3 regions of the Nocardioides eburneiflavus genome follow, and region 1 is predicted to be linked to each of the others. Evidence: predicted binding sites of a transcription regulator. Region 1 holds the regulator's gene; each other region holds the start of a gene.

What was found. The regulator LexA, encoded in region 1, represses DNA repair genes until DNA is damaged. The targets are predictions, from matches to a motif close to TCGAACANNTGTTCGA.
Region 2: EXE59_RS01010 (HNH endonuclease signature motif containing protein) is a predicted target of LexA. The motif match lies at 5,611-5,626, and genes of this name have one in related genera.
Region 3: EXE59_RS12455 (HNH endonuclease signature motif containing protein) is a predicted target of LexA. The motif match lies at 4,193-4,208, and genes of this name have one in related genera.

Annotation. Positions count from the first base shown of each region.
Region 1 is NZ_SRRO01000001.1:1,649,694-1,657,116, reverse strand. Features, by position in the region: gene EXE59_RS07785 (NAD(P)/FAD-dependent oxidoreductase) at 1-572, shown strand, start outside; gene EXE59_RS07780 (SDR family NAD(P)-dependent oxidoreductase) at 687-1,478, opposite strand; gene lexA (transcriptional repressor LexA) at 1,615-2,337, shown strand; gene EXE59_RS07770 (NAD(P)/FAD-dependent oxidoreductase) at 2,396-3,628, shown strand; gene EXE59_RS07765 (alkaline phosphatase D family protein) at 4,180-5,850, shown strand; gene EXE59_RS07760 (alkaline phosphatase family protein) at 5,850-7,175, shown strand; gene EXE59_RS07755 (sulfotransferase family 2 domain-containing protein) at 7,304-7,423, shown strand, end outside.
Region 2 is NZ_SRRO01000001.1:204,980-212,402, forward strand. Features, by position in the region: gene EXE59_RS00975 (AMP-binding protein) at 1-574, opposite strand, end outside; gene EXE59_RS00980 (DUF1330 domain-containing protein) at 685-972, shown strand; gene EXE59_RS00985 (hypothetical protein) at 977-1,159, shown strand; gene EXE59_RS00990 (sigma-70 family RNA polymerase sigma factor) at 1,294-1,929, shown strand; gene EXE59_RS00995 (sigma-70 family RNA polymerase sigma factor) at 1,936-2,112, shown strand; gene EXE59_RS01000 (hypothetical protein) at 2,185-2,460, opposite strand; gene EXE59_RS01005 (IS256 family transposase) at 2,597-3,943, shown strand; gene EXE59_RS01010 (HNH endonuclease signature motif containing protein) at 4,007-5,545, opposite strand; gene EXE59_RS01015 (MFS transporter) at 5,851-7,206, shown strand; gene EXE59_RS01020 (1,4-dihydroxy-2-naphthoate polyprenyltransferase) at 7,190-7,423, shown strand, end outside.
Region 3 is NZ_SRRO01000001.1:2,648,897-2,656,319, forward strand. Features, by position in the region: gene EXE59_RS12440 (MerR family transcriptional regulator) at 20-1,036, shown strand; gene EXE59_RS12445 (glycerophosphodiester phosphodiesterase) at 1,161-2,027, shown strand; gene EXE59_RS23775 (type 2 periplasmic-binding domain-containing protein) at 2,154-2,510, shown strand; gene EXE59_RS12455 (HNH endonuclease signature motif containing protein) at 2,583-4,127, opposite strand; gene EXE59_RS12460 (GNAT family N-acetyltransferase) at 4,357-4,803, opposite strand; gene EXE59_RS12465 (uracil-xanthine permease family protein) at 4,997-6,424, shown strand; gene EXE59_RS12470 (FAD binding domain-containing protein) at 6,421-7,299, shown strand; gene EXE59_RS12475 ((2Fe-2S)-binding protein) at 7,296-7,423, shown strand, end outside.

The DNA of each region.
Region 1 (7,423 bases):
TCCTCAAGAAGGAGAAGATCGACGCCGTCCTCGACACCGCGATGGACCACGTCGACGAGGGCCGGCTGGTGCTCGCCGACGGGAGCGCGCTCGACTTCGGCTACGCGATGATCATCCCGCCGTTCTCCGGCCAGGAGGTCGTCCGCAACACGCCCAAGCTCGCCGACGACAACGGGTTCGTGAAGGTGCGCGACACCTACCAGAGCGAGGCCTACGACGACGTGTACGCCGTGGGCGTCGCCGCCGCGGTCGACGTCCCGTGGCAGACCCCCACGCCGGTCGGCATCCCCAAGACCGGCTTCCCCACCGAGCAGCAGGCCCACGTCGCGGCGACCAACATCGCCGCCCAGATCAGGGGCGAGGCACCCGACGCGCACAAGGCGTTCGGCGACATCCCGGCGGTCTGCGTGATGGACGCCGGCAACAACGGCGTCATCATCCTCGCCGACAAGATGCTGCCGCCGCGCAAGCACGGCGTGCTGATCCCCGGCCCGCAGGCCCACGCGATGAAGCTCGGCTTCGAGAAGTACTTCCTCTGGAAGATGAAGCACGGCCAGGTACGCCTGCCCTGATCGCGCCCTGCGGTCCACTTGGTGACCCGAGTAGTCGCCGGTCGCACAGCATGCCCCTGCTCGAGCGGACATATGCCCGCTCGAGTGGGCAAGTGGTCGGGCGGGCGCCCGCGCTCAGCCGGCGGCGCGGCGCCGCATCGCGCGGCGCCCCTGCGCCGCGAACAGCGACGCGGCGTGCTGCGTGACGCCCGGGGCGAGCGCGGCGCCGCGGACCACCCCGCCGCGCCAGCCCGGCACGGTCCGCACCACGCGGCGCGAGCCCACGAGGGCGACGGCCGCCTCGGCGACCTCGGCCACGCCGAGGATCGGGCCGCCGGAGTGGGTCAGCTGCGAGCCGAGGCCGTCGGGGTCCTGCGCGGCCAGCATCGCGGTGTCCACCCCGTCGGGGCACAGCGCGTGGACCCGCACCCCGCGGGGGGCCTCGGCGTTGACCGACGCCGACAGCGAGACGACCGCGGCCTTCGTCGCGGCGTACATGCTGTAGCCCGGCACCGGCCCGAGGCCCGACAGCGAGGCGACGTTGACGACGTCTCCCCCGGCCGGCCCGAACGCCGCCAGCGCGGCTCGGGTGCCCCACGTCGTACCGAGCAGGTTGACCTCCACCAGGCGGCGCACCTGCTCGTCCGTCAGCGCGGCCAGGGCGCCGTCGTCACCGACGCCGGCGTTGTTGAACCACGACGTCAGCGCCCCGTGACGGGCCGCCTCCTCCGCGACGAGGACGTGGGAGGCGGGATCGCGTACGTCCTGACCGAGGCCCGCGACCGCGCCGATCTCCGCCGCCGTCGCAGCGGCCGCCCACCCGTCGAGGTCGCCGATGACGACGGCGTGGCCGCGCGCGACCATCAGCTCCGCGATGCCGCGCCCGATCCCGCGCGCTCCACCGGTGACGACGCACGAGGTCTGCATCGCACCGACACTAGCGCCATCCCAGCGACACGCGACTTCGAACAGGTGTTTGATCCTCGGGCCCACCGAGGGCTACGGTGAGCGCACAGCTCCCGCCCGGCGCGGACGGTGGGGGCACCACGCAGTGGAGGACGCCATGGCCAAGCAGGACGACAAGAACGTCATCGAGATGCCCGACGGCCCCCCGGACGCCACCGGGCTGACGCCGCGCCAGCAGCGCGTGCTCGCCACGATCAAGGACTCGATCGAGTCCAAGGGCTACCCGCCGTCGATGCGCGAGATCGGCCAGGCCGTCGGCCTCACGTCGTCGTCCAGCGTGGCCCACCAGCTGCGCGTGCTCGAGGGCAAGGGCTTCCTCAAGCGCGACCCCAACCGTCCCCGCGCCCTGGAGGTGTTCCTCCCCGAGGTGATGGCGGCGCGCCGCTCCCTGTCCCACGGCGAGGAGTCGAGCGTCGACGAGACCGGCATCGGCGACATCGCCCCGACCGCGGTCAACATCCCGGTCGTCGGCCGCATCGCCGCCGGTGGCCCGATCCTCGCCGAGGAGCAGGTCACCGACGTGTTCCCGCTGCCCAAGCAGCTCGTCGGCGACGGCACGCTCTTCCTGCTCGAGGTCTCCGGCGACTCGATGGTCGACGCGGCCATCTGCAACGGCGACTACGTCGTGATCCGCCAGGAGCAGACCGCCACCAACGGCCAGATCGTCGCCGCGCTGATCGAGGGCGAGGCCACGGTCAAGACGTTCCAGCGCAAGGACGGCCACGTCTGGCTGCTGCCGCACAACGACGCCTACGACCCGATCCCGGGCGACGACGCCACGATCCTCGGCGTGGTGACGGCGGTGCTCCGCAGCCTCTGAGAGCCGTAGGGGTGGGACGGGCGTTGAAAGCCCACCACCCGCGGGCCACGATGGCAGCATGAGCGACGCCCGAAACACTGACGCCGAGAAGACCTACGACTACGTCATCGTCGGAGCGGGGGTCGCCGCGGCGAGCGCCGTGAAGGGCATCCGCGCCGAGGACGCCAGCGGCACGATCGGCGTGCTCGGCTCCGAGCCCGCCAAGCCGGTCTACCGGCCCGTGCTCACCAAGGACCTCTGGCTCAAGGACGACGCGACCCTCGAGGGCAGCTCGCTGGCCGGCGACCTCGACGACGACGACGCCGTCGACCTCCTCACCGACACCACCGTCACCGCGATCGACCGCGAGGCCCACGTCGTACGTCTCGCCGACGGCAGCAGCGTCGGCTACGGCAAGCTCCTGCTCGCGACCGGCGCAGAGCCGCGCGTGCTCGGCGTCGACCCCGGCCCGCGCGTCCTCTACTACCGCACCGCCGCCGACTACGAGCGGCTGCGCGCGGTCGCCGCGAAGGGCAGCCACGTCGCGGTCGTCGGCGGCGGCTACATCGGCTCCGAGATCACCTCGGCGCTGATCCAGAACGGCATCGACGTCACCCTCGTCCTCGACCTCGAGGACGTGCAGGAGCAGATGTTCCCGCGCGCCCTGGCCGCCCACCTCACCAAGGAGCTCGCCGACCGCGGCGTGACCATCGTGCACGGCTCGGTCTCGGGTGGCGAGGAGGACGACGGCGGCGTACGGATCCGCCTCGACGACGACTCCCACATCGTCGCCGACGCCGCCGTGATCGGCGTCGGCGTCCTGCCGCGCACCGGGCTCGCCGAGGCCGCCGGCCTCGAGGTCGACAACGGCGTCGTGGTCGACGACCACCTGCGCACCAGCGACCCCGACGTGTACGCCGCGGGCGACGTCGCGTCCTACCCCGACGCCCTCCTCGGCCGCCGCCGGGTCGAGCACGTCGACCACGCCGAGAAGTCCGGCGAGCACGCCGGCAGGGTGATGGCCGGCGCCGATGCGGCGTACGACTACACGCCGTTCTTCTGGTCCGACATCCTCGACGAGGGCTACGAGGCCGTCGGCGAGACCAGCAGCCGCCTCGACCTGGTCGAGGACTGGAAGGACGGCGAGATCGGCACGGGCGTCGTCTACTACCTGAAGTCCGGCCAGGTCCGCGGCGTCGTCCTCTGGAACGTCTGGGACAGCGTCGACAAGGCGCGCGAGGTCATCAAGGAGACCGGCGAGCAGCCGGTCAACGACCCGGAGTCGCTGCGGGGGCGCATCCCGTTCGGCTGAGCGCGCGTGCCGCTGGTCGAGCAGCGAGGCACGAACGTCCCGCTGGTTGAGCAGCGAGGAACGAACGTCCCGTTGGTTGAGCAGCGAGGAACGAGCGTGTCGAAACCAAGGCCTCGACTCGCTCGGTTTCGACACGGGCGCTGCGCGCCCTGCTCAACCAGCGGCCAAAGCCGCCGGACGACCGAACGTCCCGCTGGTTGAGCAGCGAGGAACGAGCGTGTCGGAACCAAGGCCTCGACTCGCCTCGGTTTCGACACGGGCGCTGCGCGCCCTGCTCAACCAGCGGCCAAAGCCGCCGGACGACCGAACGTCCCGCTGGTTGAGCAGCGAGGAACGAGCGTGTCGGAACCAAGGCCTCGACTCGCCTCGGTTTCGACACGGGCGCTGGGCGCCCTGCTCAACCAGCGGCCAAGCGGGGGTTTCGACACGGGCGCTGCGCGCCCTGCTCAACCAGCGGCCAAGCGGGGGTTTCGACACGGGCGCTGGGCGCCCTGCTCAACCAGCGGCCAAGCGGGGCGTAATCCCGGCGCGGGTGCGTCGTTGAACCACCCGTGACCCCCTCACCCCACCTCTCCCGACGGGCCGTTATCGCCGGCGGCGCCGGGGCGGCCGCGGTCGCCGGCGGCACCCAGGCCGTCGGAGCACGACCCCGGCACGAGACCTTCCAGCACGGCGTCGCCTCCGGCGACCCGCTCCCGCGCGCGGTCGTCCTCTGGACTCGCGTCACCCCGACCGCGGCCGCCGACCCGGGCTCGGGCGCCGGCCCCCGCGTACGGGTCACGTGGGAGGTCGCTACCGACCGCGGGTTCCGCGACGTCGTACGCCGGGGGTCGGTCCGCACCGGGCCCGCCCGCGACCACACCGTGAAGGTCGACGCGACCCGGCTGCGCCCCGACGCGGCGTACTTCTACCGCTTCACCTGCCGCGGTGAGACGAGCCCGGTGGGGCGTACGCGCACCGCCCCGGCCCGCAACGCCACGCCCGCGGGCCTGCGGTTCGGCGTGGTGTCGTGCGCCAACCTCCAGGCCGGCTGGTTCTCCGCCTACCGCCACCTCGCCCGGCGCGACGACCTCCACGCGGTGATCCACCTCGGCGACTACCTCTACGAGTACGCGCCCGGCGAGTACGGCTACGGCCGCGCCAACACCGACATCAGGCCGCACGCGCCGGCGCGCGAGATGGTCGGCCTGGCCGACTACCGCCAGCGGCACGCGCAGTACAAGTCCGACCCCGACCTGCGTGCGTTGCACGCCCGCCACCCGTTCATCGTGACCTGGGACGACCACGAGGTCACCAACGACGCCTGGCGCGACGGCGCGGAGAACCACCAGCCCGCGGAGGGCGACTACGCCGCTCGTCGCGCCGCCGCGCACCGGGCGTACGACGAGTGGATGCCGGTGCGGATGTCCGGCACCGCCGCCACGGGTGACGGCACGCGGCTGTTCCGCACGCTGCGGTTCGGTGCGCTCGCCGAGCTCAGCATGCTCGACCTGCGCACCTACCGCGACCGGCAGGCCACGACACCCGCGCCGAGCCCCGTGCCCACCCCGACCGGCGGCACGGACGGCACCATCGCTGGTCGGGCGCAGCTCGACTGGCTCAAGCGGCGCCTGCGGCGCGGCGGGCCCCAGTGGAAGCTCGTCGGCAACCCCGTCATGATCGCGCCGGTCACCTTCGCGCAGCTCCCCCACGACCTCGTCGACCCGGTCAACGACGTCACCGGCCTGCTCCCTCGCGACGGCGCGCCCTACAACGTCGACCAGTGGGACGGCTACACCCGCGACCGGCGCGAGCTCTTCGACCACATCCGCGACCAGGGGCTGCGCGACGTGGTGTTCCTGACCGGCGACATCCACTCCGGCTGGGCCTGCGACCTCCCCCACGACGCGGCGACCTACCCGCTCGGCGACTCGGCCGGCGTCGAGCTGGTCTGCACCTCCGTCACGTCCAACAACCTCAAGGACATCACCGGCTCCCCGGCGCGCACCTCCTCGCTCGCCGTCGAGGCGGTCATCCAGACCAACAACCGGCACGTGAAGTACCTCAACTTCGACGACCACGGCTACTCCGTCCTCGACGTCACGCCGGAGCGAGTGCAGATGGACTGGTACGTGGTCGGCGACCGTGCCGACCGCGCCGCGGGCTCGTCGTGGACCGCCTCCTGGGCGACGAGGTCCGGCACCAACCGGGTGCAGGCCGCGAGCGGACCGGTGGACGCCTGATGTGCGGGCCGTCCCACCGCGCGGCTCCGAGCCGCGCCTTCGAGCGCGGTCGCGAGGAGATCCGTACGGGGCGACGCACGCTGCTGGTCGCAGGAGCGGCCGGCGTCGCCATCTCCACCGCCACCTCGAGCCTGCCGCGAGCTGCAGCGGCGGCGTCGGCCGGCACCCGGAGGAGGGCGTACGTCCTCGTCCTCGACGGGTGCCGGCCCGACGAGATCACGCGTGAGCTCATGCCCCGCACCAGCGCGCTGCGCGACGGCGGCCTCCACCACCCGCGGGCGACGTCGCTGCCGGTGATGGAGACGATCCCCAACCACGTGATGATGATGAGCGGCGTCCGGCCGGACCGGTCGGGCGTACCGGCCAACTCGATCCTCGACCGCACGACCGGCGAGGTGCGCGACATGGACCGCCCCGAGGACATCCGGGTCCGCACGATCATCGAGCGGCTGAACCGCAACGGCCTCACGACGGGCACCGTGCTCAGCAAGGAGTACCTCTACGGCATCTTCGGCGGCCGGGCCACGCACCGCTGGGAGCCGGCGCCGATCGTCCCGGTCTCCGGCCACGCACCCGACCTCTTCACGATGGAGGCGACGCTCGCGATGGTGGAGGAGCACGACCCCCACCTGGTGCTCGTCAACCTCGGCGACATCGACCGGCTCGGGCACTCCGACCTCACCGGACCGCTCGGGGCGAGGGCCGCGCGGCAGGCGGCGCTCGCCGCGACCGACGTCCAGGTGGGCCGGTTCGTCGACCTGCTGAAGACGTCCGGGCGCTGGACGACGTCGCTGGTCGTGGTCCTCGCCGACCACTCGATGGACTGGTCGCTCCCCCACCAGCTGATCCACCTGACCCCGGTGCTCGAGGCCGACCCGCTGCTCGCCGGCAACGTCGCCATCGCCGACAACGGCGGCGCCGACCTCCTCTACTGGACCGGCGACCCCGCGCTGCTCGACGCCGCCGTCGAGCGGATGCGCGCGCTGGCCTCGGCGGTGCCGGGAGTGCTCGCCGCGCACGACCCGCGGGTGACGCCCGCGCTGCGCACCGGCCCGCTCGGCGGCGACGTCGTCGTCTACGCGAAGGCAGGCTGGCGGTTCAGCGACCCCGACCAGTGGTCGAACCCGATCCCCGGCAACCACGGCCACCCGGCCACGATGCCGATCCCGTTCTTCCTCGCCGGCGGCCACCGCCGGGTGCCGCGCAGGGTGACGTCGTCGAGGCGCGCCGCGACGATCGACGTCGCGCCGACGCTGGCGGACTTCTTCGGCGTGGGGGCGCCGCGCGGCGGGTACGACGGCCGGTCTCGGCTGCCCCGCCGGTGAGAGAGGTTTCGAGGCTCGTCGCTGGCGCTCCTCGCACCTCAACCAGCGAAGTCAGGTCGTCCCTTCGGTGGTCGAGGTGCGAGCGAAGCGAGCCTCGAAACCACGAGTGCCGTAGTAGCCTCGCGCCGATGTCCTCCGCCGGCCCCGACGCTCCCGACGCCCGCCCCGACCCGCTGCTCTTCCGTACGCGCCCGGGCAACCGGCGCCGCCTGACCCCGGCGGCGGAGGCGGAGGTCGACCGGCTGGCC
Region 2 (7,423 bases), 1.4 Mb from region 1:
CGCCCAGGGTCACGCCCACGCCGTCGAGCGGGACGCGGTCGTAGACGCAGCCGCCCGCGGTCTCGGACGACCCATAGGTCGCGACCAGGTGGACGCCCTGCCCCTCCACCCGCCTGCGCAGGTCGGGGTCGAGCCCGCCACCGCCCACGAGGACGGTGTGGCACCGCGCGAGCGCGGCGACCTGCTCGGGGTTGCCGATGATCCGGTGCAGCTGGGTGGGCACCACGGAGACGAAGGTCGGGGTGTCGCTGTGGTCCGCGGCGACCGCGCGGCCGATGTCGAGGCCGTCCACGACGTACGGCTCGTGGCCCGCGACGAGCGAGCGCACGATCACCTGCACCCCCGCGACGTACGACGACGGCAGCGCGAGCAGCCACCGGCCGGACTCGCCCAGGCGGCGCGCGGACGCCTCGACGCTGGCCAGCACGGCGCGACGCGGGAGCACCACGCCCTTGGGCCTGCCGGTGGACCCGGAGGTCTCGATGAGCAGCGGGTCGGGGCGCTCGGCCTCGAGCCAGCGCGACAGCTGCCGGATCGCGACCGAGGGCTCGTCCGAGGGCCGCAGGTAGCTCACACGCGAACGCTAGCGGCTCCGCCCCACCGGAGCGATGCCGCGGGAGGTCGCAGGAGCTGGTGGACGCCGTGCTCGGCTGGTCTCCCCCGCACCCGGCATAGGCTCGCGACATGGCTGCCTACTGGATCACCACCTACCAGGCCGTGCACGACCCCGCGAAGGTCGCGGCGTACGCCGAGCTCGCGGGCCCCGCGCTGCGCGCCGCGGGCGGGACGTTCCTGGTGCGCGGGATGCCGGAGGCGACCTTCGAGAAGGGCGAGGCGACTCGCACCGTGGTCGTCGAGTTCGACTCCGTCGACGCCGCGGTCGCGGCGCACGAGAGCGAGGCCTACCAGGCGGCGCTGCGCGCCCTCGACGGCGGCGCCGACCGCGACATGCGCGTGGTGCCGGGGGCCTGACCCGATGGACGCCTACCGCCTCGTGTTGACCGTCCTCGTGATGGCCGCGGTGGTCGTCGCCATCCTGCTGTTCGAGAAGCGCCGCGCCCAGGGGATCGAGCGCGACACCCGGGACATGGCCCGGGGGCGGGAGCAGCACGACGAGGGTCCCGGCGACAGTCCCACCGACCCGGGCCCTCCCCGGTAGGGAAGGCCCCCTCGAAGGGGTGGTCGGCGGGTTGAAACGGGTCGCGGCCGAACGGTAGAAGGTGTGCCCACACGGCTCGCTGGAGACCACGGTGAGCTCCTCCTGACAACAGGAAGGCCACGACCGTGGTCAGCGTGCAGGTCACCCCACAAGAGCTCGAAGCAGCGCACCACGCACCTGACGGGGCCCACCCGTCCGGCGGCACCCCCAACCGACACCTCACGTCGGCCGGGTCGGCTCCGCCCGCCGGAGTGGCGAGGCGCGACCTCCTCACCGACGAGCTGATCGAGGCCCACCTCGAGGTCGCCAGGTCGATGGCCCTGCGCTACCGCAACAGGGGCATCGACCTCGACGACCTCGAGCAGGTCGCGCTCCTCGGCCTCACCAAGGCCGCCCACAGGTTCGACCCGGACGCCGGGCACGACTTCATGGCGTTCGCCGTGCCCACCATCCGCGGCGAGCTCCGTCGCCACTTCCGCGACTCCGGGTGGATGGTGCGTCCCCCACGCCGGGTCCAGGAGCTCCAGGCACGGATCGGGCAGGCGCAGGACGAGCTGCTCGCACTCCACGGCTGCTCGCCGAGACCCAGCGACATCGCCGCCCACCTCGACGTCGACGTGAGCGAGGTCGTCGACGCCCTGTCGGTCGATGGCTGCTTCGCTCCAGCGGCCCTGGAGACGCCTGTCGGCGACGGCACCAGCACGCTCGCCGACTTCCTCGGCTCGACCGACGAGGCGTACGGCGCGGCCGAGGCGGCCGTCATGCTCTAACCCGCCGTGCGGCAGCTGTCGGCCCGGGACCGTCGCATCGTGTACCTGCGCTTCTACGAGGAGCGGTCCCAGGGGGAGATCGGTGAAGCAGTGGGCCTCTCGCAGGCGCAGGTGTCCCGCGTCCTGAACCGCATCCTCAAGGACATTCGCAACGTGCTGGGCGGCGAGCTGCCGGTGGCGTGAGGGTGGCGGGGAGCGCTGAGATGCCGGGACGGAGTGAGGATCGCGCAGCCGGCACGTTCGTCGTCGCTGGCTCTACTGGGAGTTGATGCCTGCATCCAGCACCAGGATGACCAGCTCGCCGCACAGCGCCAGGAACGCACCGAACCCTGCGACGACGCCGTGGCGGATCGACCGGCGCACGATCCCCAGCACCACGCCGATCACCATGACCGTCACTGTGATCGCCATGACCCATGTGAAGAACCCTGACGTCAGGTAGGGACGGTCGACCACGAACCACGCACCGATCGCCACGGCGACGTGCAGCCAGAACCCGGACCAGAACAGCGGGGTCGTGTCAGTCTGCACACGATCATCCTGCATCTGCCCACTCTCACACGACATGCGCGTGCCACAGGCCCGATCACCGGTGGTGTGGGACTGTCCGAACAACGGTGTAAGTGGCTCGACACGCTGACCAGCTGGTTGGCGAGATGGAGTCACGATGACCGAAACACTGAGTTCTGTGAGCCCACCCGAGGATGTGGCGGTGTCACCGCCGGACGTTGCGCAGGAAGGTGACCCTGGCTTCGAGGGGTCTGCTCAGCCATCTGCTGAGGAGCTCGAGATCGCCCGCGAGCTGGTCCGCACGGCGCGGTCTCGTGGGGTCGCGTTGACCGGCCCGGATGGCATGTTGAAGGCCCTGACCAAGACCGTGATCGAGACGGCGCTGGACGAGGAGATGTCTGAGCACCTGGGCTATGGCAAGCACGAGGCCGCCGGCCGCAACAGCGGGAACTCCCGCAACGGGGTTCGGACCAAGACGGTGCTGACCGACAACGTCGGACCGATCAAGATCACCGTCCCGCGTGATCGCGATGGCACCTTCAGCCCGGTGATCGTGGCCAAGCGCCAACGACGCCTCGGTGATGTCGACACGATCGTGTTGTCGCTGGCAGCCAAGGGCCTCACGACCGGTGAGATCAGCGCTCACTTCGCCGAGATCTACGGGGCCTCGCTGTCGAAGGACACAATCTCGAGGATCACCGACAAGGTCGTGGCCGAGATGGCCGAGTGGACCTCGCGGCCCCTGGAGAAGGTCTATGCCGCGGTGTTCATCGACGCGATCTACGTCAAGATCCGCGACGGCCAGGTCGGGAACCGTCCGATCTACGCCGCGATCGGTGTCGACCTCGCCGGCCACAAGGACATCCTCGGCATCTGGGCCGGCACCGGTGGCGGGGAGTCAGCGAAGTTCTGGCTTCAGGTCCTGACCGAGCTGAAGAACCGCGGCGTGGAGGACATCTTCTTCGTCATCTGCGACGGCCTCAAGGGCCTGCCCGACTCCGTCGGAGCGGTGTACGGCCAAGCCGTTGTGCAGACGTGCGTGATCCACCTGATCCGCAACACCTTCCGCTACGCCTCGAAGAAGTACTGGGGACAGATCGCCACCGATCTGAAGCCGATCTACGGTGCCCCGACCCGGGAGGCGGCCTGGCGGGCGTTCGAGGAGTTCGACGAGAAGTGGGGCAAGCCCTACCCCGCGATCAGTGGCCTGTGGCGATCGGCGTGGGAGCAGTTCACCCCGTTCCTCGACTACGACGCCGAGATCCGCAAGGTGCTGTGCTCGACCAACGCGATCGAGTCGTTGAACGCCCGCTACCGTCGCGCGGTCACGGTGCGGGGCCACTTCCCGACCGAGCAGGCAGCGATGAAGTGCCTCTACATGGTCACCAGGTCGCTGGACCCCAAGGGCACCGGTCAGACACGATGGACGATGAGGTGGAAGCCAGCACTCAACGCCTTCGCCATCACCTTCGCCGATCGGATGCCGGCCCCGGAGAACCTCTAACAATGGAACCGCTGCTTACACCGTTAGTCGGACAGACCCGGTGGTGTCGGGCGTGCGGGGCGGTCAGGGTCTGGACCGTGGCTCTGGTCCTGGTCTCGGTCCTGGTCTCGGTCGGGGGCGGGGTGGGTCGGTGACGATGCGCCTGCCGGAGGGCAGGGTCCACTCGTACGCGCCGTCGGGTCGTCGGTGGTAGGTGAAGGCGCCGAACGTCTTGGCCCGGTGGTGTCGCCGGCACAGGGGCGCGAGGTTGGCCGGGTGGGTCTGGCCGGGTGGCCCGCCCTCGTCGAGGGGGACGTACTCGACGATGTGGTCGAGGTCGGCCCGCCCGGAGGGACGGCTGCAGCCGGGGAACACGCAGGTGGCGTCCCGGAGCCGGACTGCGGCGGCCATCGGCGCGGGCGGGTCGTGCTGGTCGACCGCGGGCATCGGGCTCGTTGCCGGGTCGAGGTCGAGGACGGGCTGGATGGTCACTGTGCCGGCGGTGAGCAGCCACGTCTGGAGCCGGCCCAGCAGCATCGGGCCGAGCTCGTCACTGCGCGCCACCCCACAGGCATCAACGGTCTGGGAGTCAATGCCGTGGGCGAGGAGGTCGCGGTCGGTGAGGTGCAGCACCAGCCGCACCTCACCCGACCGACCCGCCCGGCCTGACATCTTCGAGGGGGTGTCGGTGGTGGGTCGGCGGAACGGGTCCGGGGTCGCGTAGGCGGCCTCGTCGGCCACGCACACGCTCTCGTCGCGGTCGGGGTCGACGTCACGGTCGGGGTCCGCGACATCCGCGGCGGCCAGGATGTCGAGGGCCTGCTGCGGGTCCGCGAGGAGCCCGACCGCGTGGGCGCGGCGGACGCCGAGGTCGCCGGGGTGACCCAGGGCTCGCATGGTGGTCGACATGGTCGACACGGTGTGGTCGAACGCGACCGCATCAGCCACGTCGAGGCTCATGAACACCTCGCTCACCCCCGGTGCACCCTGCTCGTGGTGCACCTCGACGCGCCGGGACTCCAGCGCGTGGTCGTGGTCGGCGATCGCCCGGTCCGGGTCCGCGTACAGGCGGGCCTCGTGGACCAGGACCCCGATGCGGTGCGGGTTCAACCGACGCGGCTGCCACACCAGCAGCCGGTCCGCGTGACCGGCCGCGACCAGGTCGAGGTCGCGCGAGACCCGCGCCGCCTCCCGCCCCAGCCGCACCGGCACGACCAGCGACCGCACCAGCGTCCACAGCCGTGGCAGGCGGTGGGCCAGGTCGAGCACGTCACCCAGCAGCGCCAGCGTGGCCTCGTGGGACTGCTCCAACACCCCCGACAGCTCGACCACCGCGAACTCCGCGACCAGCGGGGCACCCTCGCCCGCGATCGGCAGGGGACGCTCCCCGAACAACGCCGCCGGCGACCCCGGCGCGTGGATCGTCTCCGAACGCCACCCCGCCGCCACCTCCTCGTCGGACACGACGTGCGCCTGCGCCCACGCCAGCGCGGACTCCAGCACCTCGACCTCGACACGACGCTTCGCCGTCATCGCCGCCGCCGCCCGGTCCAGCACCGCACGATCCAGCACCGCACGATCCAGCACGGGGCTGGTGGCGGGGGCCGGAGCGGTGGTGGACATGGGTCCAGTCTCCCAGAGCCCACCGACACCCCGACCTGCGAGAACAGGGTTGTGGAGAAGTATTTCCGAACAGGTCTGCGCACCGGGTCAGGGGTCTCGTGACGGTCGCTGCGCGACCTCCTCGACCAGCGAACGGTCGCCCGGGTCTCGATACACCGGGGCTCGTTCCTCGCCCGGCTACTCGACCACCGAAGCAGTGACCGGCTGCCCGGCCACCGAGGGGTGACCGAGAGCACGCCGCCACCCACTGCCCCGACCGAAAATCGCAGGACGACTGTCGGTCCCCCGGGCGAGAATGACCGGCGATGCTCACGGCCCTGAAGAACTACGCCACGCCCCCGTCCCCCCTCGCGCGGAGGCTGTCGGTCCAGTCCCTGCTCTTCGCCTCCGGCGACGGCGCGTTCCTCGCCGGGTCGGCGGTGTTCTTCACCCTCGTCGTCGGCCTCTCGCTGGCCGAGGTGGGCATCGGACTCACCATCGCCGCGGTGGCGAGCTTCATCGTCGCCGTGCCCATGGGCAAGCTGGTCGACCGCTTCGGCCCGAAGCGCATGTGGACCCTGTCGGCGTCGATCCATGGCGTGCTGTTCCTGGCGTGGCCGTTCATCGACAGCTTCCCCGAGTACGTCGCGCTCGCCGTCGTGATGGAGGTCGCCGGCACCCTGGGCGGCGCGGCCCACGGTGCGTACGTCATCGACATCCTGCCGCCGGCCGAGCGCGTCGAGTCGCGCGCCTACCTCTACTCCGCGCTCAACGTCGGCTTCAGCATCGGCGCCTTCCTCGGCGCGGGCGCGATCGCCTTCGGCACCGACGTCCTGCGGTGGGCACCCGTGGTGAGCGCGCTGCTGTTCCTCCTCAACGCCCTGGCGATCCCTCGGCTCCCCGACGCCAGCCACGACGTACGCAGCTCCGAGCCACGGGTCAAGCCCGAGGGCATCCCCGCGATCCGCAACCGCAGCTGGATCGCGGTCACCTTCTTCACCGGCGTCATGTGGACCAACCAGGTGCTGCTGCACACCGTCATCCCGGTGTGGCTGGTCACCGAGACCGACGCACCCAAGGTGCTGGTCGCGGTGCTCTTCGGCACCAACACGGTCATGTGCATCGTGCTCCCGCGGCTCGCGTCGCGTGGCATCCGCAACGTCGAGACCGCCCTGCGCGCCGTACGCCTCTCCACCCTCTTCTTCGTCCTGACGTGCCTCGTCACCCTGGCCACGCACGAGACGACCGGCTGGCTGACCATCGTGCTGTTCTTCCTCGGCCACATCGTCCTCACCTGGGCCGAGCTCTTCCTCTCCGCCTCGGGCTGGACCCTCGAGGTCGAGCTGATGGACCCCCGTCGCCGCGGCGACTACCAGGGCGTCTCCGAGCTCGGTGGCACGCTCGGGCGGTTCTGGGCACCCGCGGCCTACGGCTTCCTCGCGATGGAGTGGGGCGCCCTCGGCTGGCTCACGATCGCGGCGATCGTCGTCGTGGCAGCGGCCGGCCTGCACAAGTCGGCGCACGCAGGTCGACGCTTCCTCGAACAGCACGTGCCCGCCGACGTCCTGGCCGACGCCCGGGCGAGCGACCCGGAGCACGTGGATGTCGCGGTCTCGCAGGAGCCCTTGCCGATGGAGCCCGACGCACCCCTGCCAGAATCCACCGGTGACCTCCACCGCTGACTGGATCGCCGGCGCCCGGCCCCGCACCCTCCCCGCTGCGGTCGCGCCCGTGCTCGCCGGCACCGGCGTCGCGGCATACGTGGACCAGGCCGTGTGGTGGAAGGCGCTGCTCGCGCTGGTCGTGAGCCTCGCGCTGCAGGTCGGGGTCAACTACGCCAACGACTACTCCGACGGCATCCGCGGCACCGACGCCGAGCGGGTTGGTCCGATGCGCCTC
Region 3 (7,423 bases), 1.0 Mb from region 1:
ACCGGAGAGGATGGCGACGATGACCAGCACCCGTGACCTGATGACCATCGGCGACTTCGCCCGCGCGGCGGGCCTGACGCCGAAGGCGTTGCGGCTCTACGACGAGCTCGGGCTGCTGCGTCCGGTCGAGGTCGACGAGCACTCGGGCTACCGCCGGTACGCCCCCGCCCAGCTCGAGCGTGCCCGCCTGGTGGCGACGCTCCGGCTGGTGGGCATGCCGCTGGCCCGGATCGAGCAGGTGCTGGACGGCTCCCGCGCCGACATGGCGCAGGCCGTCTCGGCGTACTGGGTCCAGGTCGAGGCAGACACCGCGACCCGCCGCGACATCGTCGCCACCCTCGTCCACCACCTGAGGAACGAGGAACCCGACATGACCCTCTCCACCCACACCCTGCACGCGACGTTCGGCACCAGCCACCTCCGGGGCGGCCGCGACCGCCAGCAGGACGCGTACGTCGCGACGCCCGAGCTGGTGGCGGTCGCCGACGGCTTCGGTGACCGCGACGACCTCGCCGCCATGGCGCTGGCGGCGTTCGGGACCGGCGGCCTCGACGGCGCCGTGGCCGAGGTCGCGGCCGACATCACGGCGGGCCTGCCCGATGCGCCGACCTCGGGCACCACCCTCACCGCGGTCGTCCTCGAAGGAGGAACCGCGCGCATCACGCACGTCGGCGACGCGCGGGTGTGGCTGGTGCGCGACGGTGCGCTGCGGCAGCTCACCCACGACCACACGGTCGTCGCCGCGCTGATCGACGCTGGTCAGCTCACCGTCGACGAGGCGCGCTCGCACGAGCACCGCAACCTGCTCAACCGCGCCCTGGCCCCGGGCGTCGTGGCCGACGAGGCCGCGGTCGACCTCCGGCCGGGCGACCGGCTGGCGCTCACGACCGACGGCGTCCACTCGTACGTCGACGACCTCGCCCCGCTGCTCCTCGCCGACGGCGAGCCGCAGGACGTCGCGGACTCCGTGGCGGCGGCCGTCGTCGCCGCCGGCGAGCCGGACAACCACACCGTCGTGGTGGTCGACCTGTCCTGAGGCCGGCACGCAGCCGACACGGTCGGTTGCGCCTCCCGTCACCGTGCGTTGGCCTCGGGCGCGCACGGTGGGCGGGAGCGCCCGGCCGACCGGCTGGGCCCGACACTCCTCGGGAGAACACCAGATGCGCCGTACGACGCGACTCCTCGCAGCACCCGTCCTCGCCCTCGCCCTGCTGGGCTCGGTGGGCACCCTCTCCGCACCGGGCGCCTCGGCAGCCCCGGCGCCCGCGATCAAGGTGACCGCTCACCGCGGCTCGTCCGGAGCGGCTCCGGAGAACACGCTCGCCGCGGTCCGGCTCGCCCTCGCGCAGAAGTCCGACGTGGTCGAGAACGACATCCAGCGCACCCTCGACGGCGAGCTGGTGATCATGCACGACGTCACCCTCGCGCGGACGACCGACGTCGAGCAGGTCTTCCCGGACCGCGCCCCCTGGAACGTCCGCGACTTCACGCTCGCCGAGATCAAGCAGCTCGACGCCGGCTCGTGGTTCGCCCCGGAGTTCGCGGGGGAGCGGGTGCCGACCTTGGCCGAGTGGGTCGGCGCGGTCGGCGATCGGGCCGGCATGCTGCTCGAGCCCAAGGCGCCCGAGCTCTACCCCGGCATCGAGGTCGACCTCGACAAGGAGCTGCGTTCGCTCCCTGCGTTCACCCGGGCGCTCCAGCGCGACCGGGTCGTCGTGCAGTCCTTCAACCACCCCTGGCTGCGCGCGTACAAGGACCTGGCTCCCGACGTCACCGTCGGGCTGCTCTACGGGAGCAGGCCGACCCCGGCGGACATCGCCGCCGCCGCGACCTGGGCGCAGCAGGTGAACCCCGCGCTCGGCGCGATCGACGAGGCCACCGTCGACCAGATCCACGCCCAGGGCATGGAGGCGCACGTGTGGACCGTGAACGCCGGCCAGGACATGCGCCGGGCGATCAGGTGGGACGTCGACGGCATCATCACCAACTACCCGCAGGTGCTGCGCGACATCCTGCGCCGGGGCTGACAGCCGGCTCGGGTCCTGGTCACGGTCGCCCTTGCCAGTGAGATCGGGGCGCGCCTGGTCGAAGGTGTCTACGCGGTCCGCGCGGATGCCGGCCACCAGACGCCTGCTGACATCAACCAGCCCGGCGTGCGGATCGGGGTCAAGCGCGGCTCCGCGTACGACCTCCACCTCACCCGGACCCTCCAGCACGCGACCGTGGTGCGAGGCGAGGAGGGCGTCGACGTCTTCCTCGACGACGGGCTGGACGCCGCGGCGGGAATCCGCCAACCGATGACCGCCTTCGTCCAGGGGCGAGCGGACATGCGCCTGATCGACCAGCGATTCATGCAGATCCAGCAGGCAGTGGGCACCGCGAAGGGGCGGCACCCGGACACCGTGGCGTTCCTGCGCGCAGCAGTCGAGGACCTCAAAGCCAGCGGATTCGTGTCCGAGGCACTCCGGATGTCGGGGCAGGCTGACGCGGTGGTCGCACCTCCCGGGTGACTCCCGCAGCCGCGCCGCGGACCTGGGCGTGCCGCTGGCCCGATCACCGGTGGTGTCGGGCTGGCGGGGCGGTCAGGGTCTGGAGCGTGGCTGTGGTCCTGGGCCTGGTCTCGGTCGTGGGCGGGGTGGGTCGGTGACGATGCGCCTGCCGGAGGGCAGGGTCCACTCGTACGCGCCGTCGGGTCGGCGGTGGTAGGTGAAGGCGCCGAACGTCTTGGCCCGGTGGTGTCGCCGGCACAGGGGCGCGAGGTTGGCCGGGTGGGTCTGGCCGGGTGGCCCGCCCTCGTCGAGGGGGACGTACTCGACGATGTGGTCGAGGTCGGCCCGCCCGGAGGGACGGCTGCAGCCGGGGAACACGCAGGTGGCGTCCCGGAGCCGGACTGCGGCGGCCATCGGCGCGGGCGGGTCGTGCTGGTCGACCGCGGGCATCGGGCTCGTTGCCGGGTCGAGGTCGAGGACGGGCTGGATGGTCACTGTGCCGGCGGTGAGCAGCCACGTCTGGAGCCGGCCCAGCAGCATCGGGCCGAGCTCGTCACTGCGCGCCACCCCACAGGCATCAACGGTCTGGGAGTCAATGCCGTGGGCGAGGAGGTCGCGGTCGGTGAGGTGCAGCACCAGCCGCACCTCACCCGCCCGACCCGCCCGGCCTGACATCTTCGAGGGGGTGTCGGTGGTGGGTCGGCGGAACGGGTCCGGGGTCGCGTAGGCGGCTTCCTCGGCCACGCACACCGACTCGTCGACGGCGGGGTCGACCGGCCGGTCGGGGTCCGCGACATCCGCGACAGCCAGGATGTCGAGCGCCCGCTGCGGGTCCGCGAGCAGCCCCACCGCGTGGGCGCGGCGGACGCCGAGGTCGCCGGGGTGACCCAGGGCTCGCATGGTGGTGGCCATCGTCGACACGGTGTGGTCGAACGCGACCGCATCAGCCACGTCGAGGCTCATGAACACCTCGCTCACCCCCGGTGCGCCCTGCTCGTGGCGCACCTCCACCCGCCGGGACTCCAGCGCGTGGTCGTGGTCGGCGATCGCCCGGTCCGGGTCCGCGTACAGGCGGGCCTCGTGGACCAGGACCCCGATGCGGTGCGGGTTCAACCGGCGCGGCTGCCACACCAGCAGCCGGTCCGCGTGGCCGGCCGCGACCGGGTCGAGGTCGCGCGAGACCCGCGCCGCCTCCCGCGCCAGCCGCACCGGCACGCCCAGCGACCGCACCAGCGTCCACAGCCGTGGCAGGCGGTGGGCCAGGTCGAGCACGTCACCCAGCAGCGCCAGCGTGGCCTCGTGGGACTGCTCCAACACCCCCGACAGCTCGACCACCGCGAACTCCGCGACCAGCGGGGCACCCTCCCCGGCGATCGGCAGGGGACGCTCCCCGAACAACGCCGCCGCCGACCCCGGCGCGTGGATCGTCTCCGAACGCCACCCCGCCGCCACCTCCTCGTCGGACACGACGTGCGCCTGCGCCCACGCCAGCGCGGACTCCAGCACCTCGACCTCCACGCGACGCTTCGCCGTCATCGCCGCCACCGCCCGATCCAGCACCCGATCCGACACCGCACGATCCAGCACCGCACGATCCAGCACGGGGCTGGTGGCGGGGGCCGGAGCAGTGGTGGACATGGGTCCAGTCTCCCAGAGCCCACCGACACTGCGACCTGTGAGAACGCGACTGTGGAGAAGTATTTCCGAACAGGTCTGCGCACCGGGTCAGGGGTCTCGTGACGGTCGCTGCGCGACCTCCTCGACCAGCGAACGGTCGCCCGGGTCTCGATACACCGGGGCTCGTTCCTCGCCGGCTACTCGACCAGCGATGGCTGACAGGCTGGTCGACCACCGATGGGGAGATCGGTCAGAGCCGCTTCTCGTAGAACACCCGCGTGAACCCGTGCTCGGTGGTGCGGGCGGTCTCGACGTAGCCTGTCCGCTCGTACAGCGCCTGGTTCTCGATCATCGTCACGTGGGTGTAGAGCCGGAGGCGGTCGTGCCCCAGCTCGGCAGTCCGGTGCTCGGCCAGCTCCAGGAGCCGGCGCCCGATGCCGCGGCCGTGGTGCTCCGGCAGGACCGCGACGTTCTCGAGGAGCAGGCACCCGTCCTCCTCGACGAGGAGCACGAAGCCGACGACGGCGCCACCGGACACGGCGACCCAGGCCTCGGTGTCCGCGACCGCAGCGGCGTAGTCGGTGTCCATCGGGCCGGGCCGCAGGCCGTCCAAGCGCTCGAGGTAGGGGGAGTACGCCGCTGCGGCGATGGCGGCCATGGGTCGTGCGTCGGCCTCGGTCGCGCGGCGCAGCTCCATCCCCGAAGCGTACGAGTGCGCGAGGTGACAGGCGGGAACGTGCACGTCATGGTCGACATCTGCCCGACCCACCCGAGAACTTGTCAGCGACTGCGGCGTTCCTTCGGCAGATGTCGCCAGTGAGGGTGTGAGATGGGCCGCACTAGTTTGTGGCTTCTCGGGTACACACCCCTGCGAATCTGGAGGCCTGCACATGTCGATGTTCAAGTGGGACGTGGTCGATCCCGCACCCGGTCAGGCGGTGCTGCCGATGCAGCGGCTGCCGTGGGGCAAGACGATCGGGCTCGGCGCCCAGCACGTGGTCGCCATGTTCGGCGCCACCTTCGTGTTCCCCCTGGTGATGGGGCTCGACGCCAACCTCGCCATCATGTTCTCGGGCTTCTGCACGATCCTGTTCCTGCTGATCGTCCAGAACCGCGTGCCGAGCTACCTCGGCACCAGCGCCTCGTTCGTGGCGTCGGTCGCGGCGATCCGCGCTCTCGACGAGGGCAACGACTCGTCGTACGTCACCGGCGCGATCCTCGTCGGCGGCCTCGTGCTCGCGGCCGTGGGTGTGCTCATCCACTTCGCCGGCGCCGAGCTCATCCACCGGATCCTGCCGCCCGCAGTCACCGGCGCCGTCGTCATGCTCATCGGCTTCAACCTCGCACCCGTCGTGGCCGGCATCTACTGGCCACAGGACCAGTGGATCGCCCTGCTGACGGCGGCGTTCATGGTGTTCGCCGCCGTGGCCCTGCCCGGCTTCTGGTCGCGCATCGCGGTCTTCCTGGCACTGATCTTCGGCTACCTGCTGTCGTGGCTCGCCGACGTCGTCATCGGCCCGATCACCTCCGTGACACCGGTGAGCAACGGTGAGGCGGTCGAGCACGACCGCGTCTCCTGGGCTGCCGTCCAGGCCGCCGACTGGATCGGACTGCCCAGCGGCACCCTGGCTGACGGCGTCTCCGTCGTCCACGGCCCGTCGTTCTCGCTGACCGCGATCCTGCTCGTCCTGCCCGGCGTCATCGCGCTCGTCGCGGAGAACACCGGCCACGTCAAGGCCGTCGCCGAGATGACCGGCGAGGACCTCGACCCCTACATGGGCCGCGCCATCGGCGCCGACGGCATCGCGACCGCCTTCGCCAGCGCGTTCGGCGGCTCGCCGACCACGACGTACGCCGAGAACATCGGCGTCATGGGCGCCACGCGGGTCTACTCCTCGGCCGCCTACTACGTCGCCGCGCTCGTGGCGATCCTGCTCGGCCTCTGCCCGAAGTTCGGTGCGGTCGTCAACGCCACCCCGGGCGGAGTCCTGGGCGGCATCACGGTCGTGCTCTACGGAATGATCGGACTGGTGGGCGCGAAGATCTGGGTCGAGAACAACATCGACTTCGGCAACCCCGTCAACATGGTCGGCCTGGCCGCTGGCATCATCGCCGGCATTGGCGGCGTGACCCTCACCTTCGGCGACGACTTCGAGCTCGGCGGCATCGCCCTCGGCACGATCCTGGTCATCGTCTTCTTCCACATGGTCAAGGGCCGTGGCGGGGACGGCGCCGGCACCGTCACCCGCAACCTCAGCCACCCCGGCTACGACGGCGGCGTCGACGACGCAGCCTCCGGAGGCGCGCACAACCGATGAAGCCCGCACCCTTCGCCTACCTGCGCCCGGCCACCCTCGAGGAAGCCCTCGCGGCGCTCGCGGGGCAGCAGGGGGCGAAGGTGCTGGCCGGCGGCCAGTCGCTCGTCCCGCTCCTCTCGATGCGTCTGGCCGCACCCTCGATGCTCGTCGACATCAACGCCCTGCCCGACCTCGGCCACGTCACCGTCTCTCCGGGCGGGGCCGGGGACGGGGCCGGGGAGGGCGTACGGATCGGCGCCCTCGCCCGCCACGCCGACGTGCTCGCCTCGGCCGAGGCGACCGCGAGCCAGCCGCTCCTCGCGATGGCGCTCAGCCACGTCGCGCACCCCACGATCCGCAACCGCGGCACGACGGTGGGCTCACTGGTCCACGCCGACGCCGCGGCCGAGATGCCGATGGTCCTGCGGCTGCTGGACGGATCGGTCGACGTCGCGTCGGTGCGCGGGCGCCGTACGATCCCCGCCGCCGAGCTCTTCGCGGGGCCGCTGGAGTCGACGCTGGCCCACGACGAGATCGCCGTCGAGGCGTTCTTCCCGGCCCTCGGGCCGGGGGCGGGCGTCGCGTTCCAGGAGATCGCCCGTCGCCACGGCGACTACGCGCTGGTCGGGGTCGCCGCGCACGTCGAGACCGCCGGGGGAGAGGTCACCCGCGCGCGGGTCGGCTTCGTGTCGGTGAGCGACGTGCCCGTCGTTGTAGACGTCACCGATGCCCTCGACGACCCCGCCGGTGCGGCGCTGGCCGAGCTCGAGCCGGCCGACGACATCCACGCCACCGCCGCCTACCGCGCCCACCTGGTCAAGGTGCTGACGCCGCGGGTCCTGGCGGACGCCATCCACCACGCCCGCCAGACGACGACACAGGGGAGGAGCGCATGAGCATCCCGGGCGCCGAGCAGCTCCACGACGTACGACTGCACGTCAACGGATCCGTCCACGAGGTGCAGGTCCCGGCCCGTCGGCTGCTGTCCGACGCGCTGCGCCACGACTGCGGCCTCACCGG